Regions from separate parts of the Streptomyces sp. GSL17-111 genome, predicted to be linked through region 4. Evidence: riboswitches for the same ligand, from Rfam matches in the RefSeq annotation. Region 4 holds a riboswitch; each other region holds the start of a gene.
The links. Region 4 has a riboswitch for cobalamin ahead of V6D49_RS07245 (ribonucleoside-diphosphate reductase subunit alpha). Riboswitches for the same ligand answer to the same signal wherever they lie in the genome.
Positions count from the first base shown of each region.

Region 1 (2,190 bases), 820 kb from region 4:
GACGCTTCGTCACATCGGTCAGACTGGTCGCCCACGAACCAGGCGCACCGTTCTTCCGCGGTGCTCTGAGAAACGGGAGGTCCGCGATGCCGTCCGAGGTGAGACGGGACGAGGTGAGGCCCCAGGAGGCGGGAACCGCCACCCCGGCGGGACGCACGCCCCCTCCCCCCGACCGGGTGGCTCTGCGCGGTGATCTCCGCGCCGCCCTGCCCGACGCCGCCGCTGCGGTGCTCGTGACGGCCGCCGTGTTCGTCTTCCTGTACGTGCGCATGGACTCCGGCACTTCGGACACCGTCGCCGTCATGCCCTTCATGGACGACCCCGGCACCTACTGGATGTACCTGCTCAGCCAGGCGTTCGGCTGGTCCGGGCTCCTGTGGGCCTGGGGCACGGTCATGTTCGGACTCCTGCTCTCCGGCCGCCGGCCGGCCCGCCTGCCGGTCCGCCGGGAGACGCTGGAGCGCTGGCACCGCACGACGAGCCTGACCACGATGGCGCTGATGGCCGCCCACGCGCTGATGTTCGCCGCCGAACTGGTGCGCTACGAGACGTCGCTGGCCTGGGCGGAGCGACTGTGGGCGGGCTTCGCCGACAGCTTCGTGCCCGGATGGTACGACTCCGGGACCGGGCAGATCGCCATTCCGATCGGTCAGGGCGCGCTGTACCTGGCGGTCCCCCTGGGGCTGCTGTTCTACGTACGGCACCGCATCGGGGCGAACACCTGGCGGCGCCTGCACCGGTTCGTGATCGTCGTGTACGTGCTGAGCGTGTGGCACACACTGCTGTACGGGACCAACGTCTGGTACGGGGAGTGGCCGCGCACGGTGCTGTGGCTCCTGCAACTTCCCGTGGCGGCTTTGTTGTTGTACCGACTGCTGCGTCCCGCCCGGCGAGCACAGCGACTCGGCCCGCCGCCCGGGACCGGCGCGAGGGCGCTCGCCCCGACCTGGGCGACCCGGGCCCTGGGCCGCGTCGTGGCCGCCGCCGTGCTCGTCGGGCTGGTCGTCGTGCCGGTGTCCGGGCACGACGGCGGACGGGACCGGCCGGCCGAGCCGTCCGCGACCCTCCCGCACGACCACGCGGCCGACTGACGCGGGCCCCTCGCCGCAGGCGCCGAGGTGCGCCGTTCCGGGCGATGGGATGATGTCGGACGACAAGGCGACGGCGGACGAGGAAGCCGGTGTGAATCCGGCGCGGTCCCGCCACTGTGACCGGCGAGCCGGTCCCGACAGGCCACTGCCCGAAGACGGGTGGGAAGGCCGGGGCAGGCATCGACCCGGGAGCCAGGAGACTCACGCTGCCGCCTCCTCGACGAACCCCCGGGGCGGATCTCCCCGGAGAGAGGGAGGGCGCGGCATGTCCGCACCACCGACGCGAACGACGGCCGCCGCTCCGGGCGGCGGCGCGGCGACCGGACCGCTGCCGTGCCGCGTCGTCGTGTGCCGGGACTGCTGCTGCGGCAGCCCGAAGATCACCGGCGTCGACCACGCGGCCCAGACCGAGCGGCTGCGCGCGGCCGCACCCGTACGCGTCTCCGACTGCCTCGACGTCTGCGACCAGGCCAACGTCGTCGTGGTGCAGCCCTCCGCCGAGGGGCGGGCGGCGGGGGCCCGGCCGGTCTGGCTGGGGCTGGTCAACGACCCGGCCGCGACGGAGGACATCGTCGACTGGATCGGCGACGGCGGCCCCGGCGTCGCGCCGCTGCCGGAGATCCTGGACCTCTACACGTTCACCCCGCCGGGGCGGCGCACCGCGCCGTGAACCGGCGGCACCCGGGCCGTCCCCGCAGGGGGACGGCCCGGATGGCGGTTCAGACCAGGTCGAAGCGGTCGAGGTTCATGACCTTGTCCCAGGCGCTGACGAAGTCGCGCACGAACTTCTCCCGGGCGTCGTCACAGGCGTAGACCTCGGCGAGCGCCCGCAGCTCGGAGTTCGAGCCGAAGACGAGGTCGGCGCGGGTGCCGGTCCAGGTGACCTCCCCGGTGGCGTCGTCACGGGCCTCGAAGGTGCTCGCGTCCTCGGAGGTCGCCTTCCACGTCGTGCCCAGGTCCAGCAGGTTGACGAAGAAGTCGTTCGTGAGGACGCCGGGGGTGGCGGTGAGCACGCCGTGGGCCGAGCCCTGCGCGTTCGCGCCCAGCACGCGCAGGCCGCCGACGAGGACGGTCATCTCGGGGGCGCTCAGGGTGAGGA
Region 1 is NZ_JBAJNS010000001.1:903,000-905,189, reverse strand. It holds gene V6D49_RS03755 (ferric reductase-like transmembrane domain-containing protein) at 87-1,091, shown strand; cobalamin riboswitch at 1,127-1,314, shown strand; gene V6D49_RS03750 ((2Fe-2S) ferredoxin domain-containing protein) at 1,357-1,761, shown strand; gene katG (catalase/peroxidase HPI) at 1,811-2,190, opposite strand, start outside.
Region 1: it holds a riboswitch for cobalamin, as region 4 does, so the genes downstream of both, V6D49_RS03750 ((2Fe-2S) ferredoxin domain-containing protein) here and V6D49_RS07245 (ribonucleoside-diphosphate reductase subunit alpha) in region 4, are expected to answer to the same signal.

Region 2 (2,190 bases), 2.9 Mb from region 4:
CGGACGCGGCCCATCAGCGCGCGTCCCCGCCCGACGAGCCGTCCGACGAGCCGTCCGAGGGGCCGTCCGACGAGCCGTCCGGCCCGTTCGCGGAGCGGTCGGCCGAGCCGTTCGTGCCCGTGCCGCGCTTGCGCAGACTCACCAGCAGGCCGATGCCGACGCCCGCGACGAAGATCGAGCCGACGACCCACCACACGGCCGCGCCGTTCCCCTCCTCGCCGTCCGCGCCGTCGCGATTCTCGGACGCCAACCCCTTGGGCTCCTTCGAGGGCTGCGGCTCCGGCCCGGTGGCGCTCAGCCGGGCGAGCAGGTCCGAGCCGCCGAACGCCTCCGGGTCGCCGCCCGTGGCCCGGACCGCCAGCACCAGCTGACCGAGGCCCGCCGGGCTCTCGTTCAGGCCCTGCCACTGGCCGTGGTGGTCCGCCAGCCAGTTCAGCGGCTCCCGCGCGGCGTCCTCGTGACCGCCCGCCGCCAGGGCGATGACGGCCAGCGCGGTCCCGCTGTGGTCGGGCTGCGGTTCGGCGCCCGGCATGGCGAACTCCAGGTAGCCGCCGTTGCGCTCCAGTTCGGCGCTGAGGTAGGCGGCGGCGGCCTGCGCGGACCGCTCGGCCGGGAACCGGCCGTCCTCGTCGCACTCCGGGAGCGTCGGCGTCCCGGCGTCCTGACCGGCGGCCTCGGCCGCCAGGCCCAGGCCCTGCGCCCCGAGCGCGGCGGACGCCGTGGCCAGGCCGTTCGGCTTCAGGTCGCCGTTCTCCTCGGGGACGTGGGCGAAGGCGCCGGCCTGCCCGTCCGGCGCGTCGCAGCCGAGCTGGAAGGCGCTCAGCGCGGCGGCGGGGGAGTCCTCGCCCGAGCCGTCGCGGCCCGCCGCGTTCAGCGCGCCCGCGACGACGGCCGTGGAGTTGGCGTCGGACGCCGGGTCGCCCGCGTAGTACGCCCAGCCGCCGTCCTCGTTGCGCACCGACTCCAGCCACGCCACCGCGTCCCCGACCGCGCCCGCGTCCGCTCCGCGCAGCGCCGCCAGGGCCTGCACGGCCATGGCCGTCGCGTTGGTGTCGCGCGGTGTCTCCGCGTCGCAGGGCGCCTGCGGGTCCGCGCGGTAGGAGGTGAAGGAACCGTCGTCGCACTGCTGGTCCGTCAGCCACTCCACGGCCGACTCGGCCGGGGTGACGCCGAGCGCGTCCTGCGCGAGCAGCGCCGTCGACTGCCGCCACACCGCGTCGTACTGCGGGTCCCCGGCGCCGTACAACCCGGCCGGGAGCGTCACCTCGGCGGACGGGGACGGGGAGGCGTCGGCCAGGGCGGCGGGGGCCGCCGACGCGCTCAGGACGGTGGCGGCGGCCAGGGCCGTGGCGCAGCGGCGCAGGAGCATCAGGTGCCTTTCGGTGGCGGTCGCGCACACCGGCACCACGGGCGGGCCACGCTGGGCGCGCGGCTCTCCGGGCTCGGCATCCGCAGACCTCGACGGTGCCGGCGGCGCGCTGCGAACGCTCCGCCGGGAGCCATGGACCCTCCCGGGGGAGGGGTACGCCGTGGTGCGGGTCTTCCGGCTCGCGGCCCGCCGGAGCCGCTCCTTCCGGTGCGGTCCTGCGGTGCCGTTCACGGTTGCGGGTCAGCGCCGGATTCCCACCGGCTTCCCCCGACCAGGGCGCGTACTGCACCGGACACTCTAACGGCGCAACGGGCCCGGGCCGCGGTGCCGCCGGTCACACCCGCTCAGCAGGTGGGACACGCAGCGTTCTTCTTGGTGCCGCACGGTGACTGGTCCACCGGGGCCCAACAGCCCATGCGTTTGTCATACCGGTCTCATGACAGCCGTGACTGTTCGGTCACGCACCGGCATGGAAACGTCTGTGCCGAGCCGGAACGAGGGGCCGACCCCCCCCCGTGCACCGACCCGGAACCGAAGGGGGACGATGGACAGCCGGTACGAGGCCTACTGCTTGGCCGACCCGCACTTCTACGAGACCCCCGACCGTCTCTCCACCGCGGCGGGTGGCCGGGACGCGACGCTCGCCGCCGCCCGCCGCCCGGTCCCCGAGGGCTGGCTGTCCGCCCGCAGCGGCGACTGGCTGGAACTGCGCCCGGAACAGGGTGAGTTCCCCGCGCAGGGGTGGAAGGTGCACGTCTCGGCCACGCTGGGGAACGCCGGCACCGTCGTCGAACGCGTCTGGGACTACTGCGTCCCGCGCG
Region 2 is NZ_JBAJNS010000001.1:4,598,864-4,601,053, forward strand. It holds gene V6D49_RS20535 (SCO2322 family protein) at 1-14, opposite strand, end outside; gene V6D49_RS20540 (prenyltransferase/squalene oxidase repeat-containing protein) at 14-1,369, opposite strand; cobalamin riboswitch at 1,517-1,682, opposite strand; gene lanKC (class III lanthionine synthetase LanKC) at 1,914-2,190, shown strand, end outside.
Region 2: it holds a riboswitch for cobalamin, as region 4 does, so the genes downstream of both, V6D49_RS20540 (prenyltransferase/squalene oxidase repeat-containing protein) here and V6D49_RS07245 (ribonucleoside-diphosphate reductase subunit alpha) in region 4, are expected to answer to the same signal.

Region 3 (2,190 bases), 3.5 Mb from region 4:
CGAACGCCGCCTCCACCGGCCCGGCGTTGGGGGAGGGATGCCGGTGCGCGTCGGCCCGCCAGGCCGCCCGCGCCCCGACGGGGTCGGGTCCCAGCGCGACGGCCAGCGCCGCCGTCAGCCGCGCGCCGGGCCACCCGGCGACATCGTCCAGCCGCGCCGCCGCCCAGCCGAACCGGCGGTAGCGGGGCGAGCGGTGACCCACCATCGCGTCCAGCGTGTTGACGGCCCGGAAGCCCGCCAGGCCCGGAACACCGGCCAGCGCGCCCCACACGAGGGCACCGACGACGGCGTCGGAGGTGTTCTCGGCGACGGACTCCACGACCGCGCGGGCGATGCCGTCCGCGTCCAGCGCCTGCGGGTCGCGGCCGCACAGGTGCGGCAGCCGGGCGCGTGCCGCCTCGACGTCACCGGCCTCCAGCGCGGCGGCGACGGCCCGCGCCTCCCGGGCGAGCGAGGTACCGCCCAGCACGCTCCAGGTGACCGCGGCGCTCAGCGCGACGGCCGCCGGGTTCGCGTGCCGGGCGGGCAGCCGGTCCGGCGCACGGCAGAGTGCGGCGGCGGCGAGGACGACAGACCCGGCGCACAGGGCGGTGTGCGCGGCCCCGGCGGCGCGGTGGTCGCGCCACAGCAGGCGTTCGGCGCGTCCCGCCGCGCGCCCGAAGGCGGCCACGGGGTGCGCGCGGCGCGGATCGGCGAGGAGGGCGTCGCCGAGGAAGCCGAGGAGGACCCCGGCAGAGGTGCGGCCCATGGCGTCGTCAGCTCGCCGTCGGCACCTGCTCGGTGGGCGGGGCGCAGCGGTCTGGAGGCATGGCGGTGCCGGGCATGCGATGTGTCCTCACTCAGGGTCCGCGCCCTGGCTCGACGTGTCCGGCGACGAGAGTCTCCTGGCTCCCGGATCGACACGTCCCCCGGCCTTCCAACCGCGCGCGGCCGTGACCTCGGGTGGGGGAGTGCTCCCCGGTGACAGTGGCGGGACCGCGCCGGATTCGCACCGGCTTCCTCCCCTGCCGCCGTTTGGCAACGCGAAGTCCACCACGGCCCGCAGAAGGCGTCAACTCGGCGCTGACCTGCGTCGGGAGAGTGTGAGCAGACACACGGCGGAGGGGCACGGACCTGATCCGTGCCCCTCCGCCGTGCTGCGTGCGCGCTCGCGAGGGCCCGACGTGTGCGGGCTGTCGGCGGCTACGCCGCGATGGTGTAGATGCCCAGCGCCACGGCGCCGGCGCAGACCGCGTAGGCGGCGTAGGAGCCCACGCGGGCCAGCGCACCGGTGCTGCCGTCCGCCTTGCGCGCCGAGCCGCCGACGATGCCGAGGGTGAAGACGCCCACGAGGGCGACCGTCGCCACCAGGCTGACGCCGAAGACCTGGCCGAGTGCTGCCCAGTCGATGTCCATCAGGCTTGTCCTTGGGGGGTCGTGGTGCGGGGAGCCAGTTCCGTCGCCGTGAGACGGCGCTGGGGGTGCGCCGTCAGACGGCGCTCGGGGTGCGGCGCTCGGCCGCGTTCGGGTCGTCGTCCGGCTGGGAGTCGCCGCGCTGCGCGCCGACCGGCGGCGGGCTGACGGCCTGGACGGCGGCGGACATCACGCCGGAGTCCCCGGCGTCGCCCGCGCCCTGGCCGGCCGGCTCGGCGGACGGGCCGGGCTCGTCGTCGTTGACGTTGGTGTGGTCGACGACGGCGCGGCGGGAGGCGGCCCAGATCGCGCCGGAGGCGGCCACGAAGAGGACGGCCACCACGGTGACGCCCCAGTCGCCCTGGACGGCCAGCAGCGCCGCCAGCGCGGCGACCAGACCGGCCGCCGGGATCGTCAGGCCCCAGGCCGCGAACATGCGGTACGCCGTGTTCCAGCGCACCACGCCGCCCTTGCGGCCGTAGCCCGAGCCCATCACCGAACCGGAGCAGACCTGCGTGGTGGACAGGGAGAAGCCGAGGTGCGAGGAGGCCAGGATGGTGACGGCCGAGCTCGTCTGCGCGGCGAAGCCCTGCGGCGGGTGGATGTCGGTGAGGCCGCGGCCCATGGTGCGGATGATGCGCCAGCCGCCCAGGTAGGTGCCGAGGGCGATCGCGATACCGGCCGAGGCGATGACCCACAGCGGCGGGTCGGCGTCCCCGGCGATGACGCCGCCGGAGATCAGGGCGAGCGTCATGACGCCCATGGTCTTCTGCGCGTCGTTCGTGCCGTGTGCCAGCG
Region 3 is NZ_JBAJNS010000001.1:5,187,853-5,190,042, forward strand. It holds gene V6D49_RS23060 (cobalamin biosynthesis protein) at 1-748, opposite strand, end outside; cobalamin riboswitch at 879-1,001, opposite strand; gene V6D49_RS23065 (hypothetical protein) at 1,183-1,395, opposite strand; gene V6D49_RS23070 (inorganic phosphate transporter) at 1,469-2,190, opposite strand, start outside.
Region 3: it holds a riboswitch for cobalamin, as region 4 does, so the genes downstream of both, V6D49_RS23060 (cobalamin biosynthesis protein) here and V6D49_RS07245 (ribonucleoside-diphosphate reductase subunit alpha) in region 4, are expected to answer to the same signal.

Region 4 (2,190 bases):
GTACGCGGCGTCGAACTCCTCGCCCCACAGGTCGGGCAGGTGCGGCACGTCCACCGGGGAGAACAGGGACCAGTCCTCGTCGGCCTCCACGCGGCGCATGAACGCGTCCGGGATCCAGTGCGCGAGGTTGAGGTTGTGGGTGCGGCGGGCCTCCTCGCCGGTGTTGTCGCGCAGTTCGAGGAACTCCTCGACGTCCGCGTGCCAGGTCTCCAGGTAGACGCAGGCCGCGCCCTTGCGCCGACCGCCCTGGTTGACGGCCGCGACCGAGGAGTCCAGCGTGCGCAGGAAGGGCACGATGCCGCCCGAGTGCCCGTTGGTGCCCCGGATCAGCGACCCCCGTGCGCGCACCCGCGTGTACGACAGCCCGATCCCGCCGGCGTGCTTCGAGAGGCGTGCGACCTGGTGGTAGCGCTCGTAGATCGAGTCCAGCTCGTCCCGGGGCGAGTCCAGCAGGTAGCAGGACGACATCTGCGGGTGCCGCGTGCCGGAGTTGAAGAGGGTGGGGGAGGAGGGCAGGTAGGCCAGGGAGCTCATCAGCCGGTACAGCTCCGCGACCTCGGAGAGCGCTTCCCCGCCGTCGGCCGGGGCCAGCCCGCACGCGATCCGCAGCAGGAAGTGCTGCGGCGTCTCGACGACGCGGCGGCTGACCGGGTGGCGCAGCAGGTAGCGGGAGTGGACCGTCCGCAGCCCGAAGTACTCGAACCGGTCGTCGGCGCCCTCGGCCACGGCCCGATCCACCAGGGCGTCGAGCGCGTCGGCGTGTGCGCGGACGAAGCCGGCCGTGGCGTCCGCGAGGAGCCCGGCGGAGTGCCCGGCGGCCACGGACGTCGAGAAGGACACCGCGCCCTCCTCGGCCGCCTCCCGGCGGATGGCCAGGGTCAGCAGCCGGGCGGCGAGCCGGGAGTGCTGCGGCTCCTCACCGATGAGGCCGGCGGCCGCCTCGACGGCCAGCGCGTGCAGTTCGCCCGTCCCTGCGGCGCGACGGGCGCCCCGCAGCGCCGCCTCGGCGACCGCGGCAGGCGAGAGCGCGGGCAGGTCGGCCGTCAGCTCCGTCAGCGTGCGCGACAACTCCGCCGACGCGGGTTCCGCGGATGCGATGGTCACGGGGTGTGCTCTCCCTCGCTGTGCGGGGCCGCGCGGGAGGCGGGCAGGCGCACACGGACCGGCCGCCACTACGGGCGGAACACACCGCGGAACGTCCCCCGGCCCATTCCACGAGGCCCGGACGAATCGTTGCGCCGTCGGCAGGTACTCGGGCTCGCGCGGCACCCTGCGGCACCGTGCACACCGTTGCGGGACAGCTCCGGACTCCCACCGGATTCCCCTGCTAAGACAGCGGGTCGAGCATACATGTAGGGGCGACAACTCCCGGCACCCCTACATGTTGTGTCCCACGGTGTCGCGCACCGAAGGGGGCGGGGGAGGGGAGCGTCAGCGCCTCACGCCGCCAGCTCCCGCGCGAACGTCCACAGGGGACCGAAGCCGGGCAGCGGCTCCCAGTCCCGCTCGGGGGTGCGGACGAAGCCGAGGCGCCGGTAGAGCCGGTGCGCGGGCTCCATGCCCGCCTGGCTGGAGAGCACCAGCCGTGCGAGCCCCCGCTCCCGTGCCCGCTCCACGCAGGCGCGGACGAGCGCCTCCCCGGCGCCGCGCCCCCGGCCCTCGCGACGCACCGCGAGCATCCGGAACTCGCCCTCGCCGGTCCCGGCCAGATCGGCGTACGGGCCGCCCTCGCCGACGAAGGCGACGGCGCCCAGCACCTCGCCGTTCCGCTCGTCGGCGGCGACCAGCACCTCGGCGTGGAGGGAGCGACGCCGGACGTCCCGCAGCTCCGCCAGGTACGGGTCCTCCTCGCCGAAGTCCAGCAGGCCGTCGCCGAGGTAGGCCTCGGCGGTCAGCTCCCCGATCGCGTCCAGTTCCTCCGGGCGCGCGGGGCGCACGGTGAGATCCGTGGTGACGTCCATGGGGCCAGTCTCCTGCACGGCTCGGACATCGTGCGGGTCTTTTCGAACACGGTCATCGGCACGGGGTCGGGCGGTGCGGGACGGTGCGGGCGCCGGTGGGCCGCCGCCATGGGGGGAACGGCGGCCCACCGGCGGGCCGGGGGTCAGCAGCAGCGGAAGCCCTCGCGGGGGTCGGCCTCGCGGGCGTCCGTGCGGCGGCGTTCGAAGGCGCGGCGGCTGAGCACCGGGG
Region 4 is NZ_JBAJNS010000001.1:1,718,005-1,720,194, reverse strand. It holds gene V6D49_RS07245 (ribonucleoside-diphosphate reductase subunit alpha) at 1-1,104, opposite strand, end outside; cobalamin riboswitch at 1,227-1,385, opposite strand; gene V6D49_RS07240 (GNAT family N-acetyltransferase) at 1,440-1,961, opposite strand; gene V6D49_RS07235 (YbdD/YjiX family protein) at 2,105-2,190, opposite strand, start outside.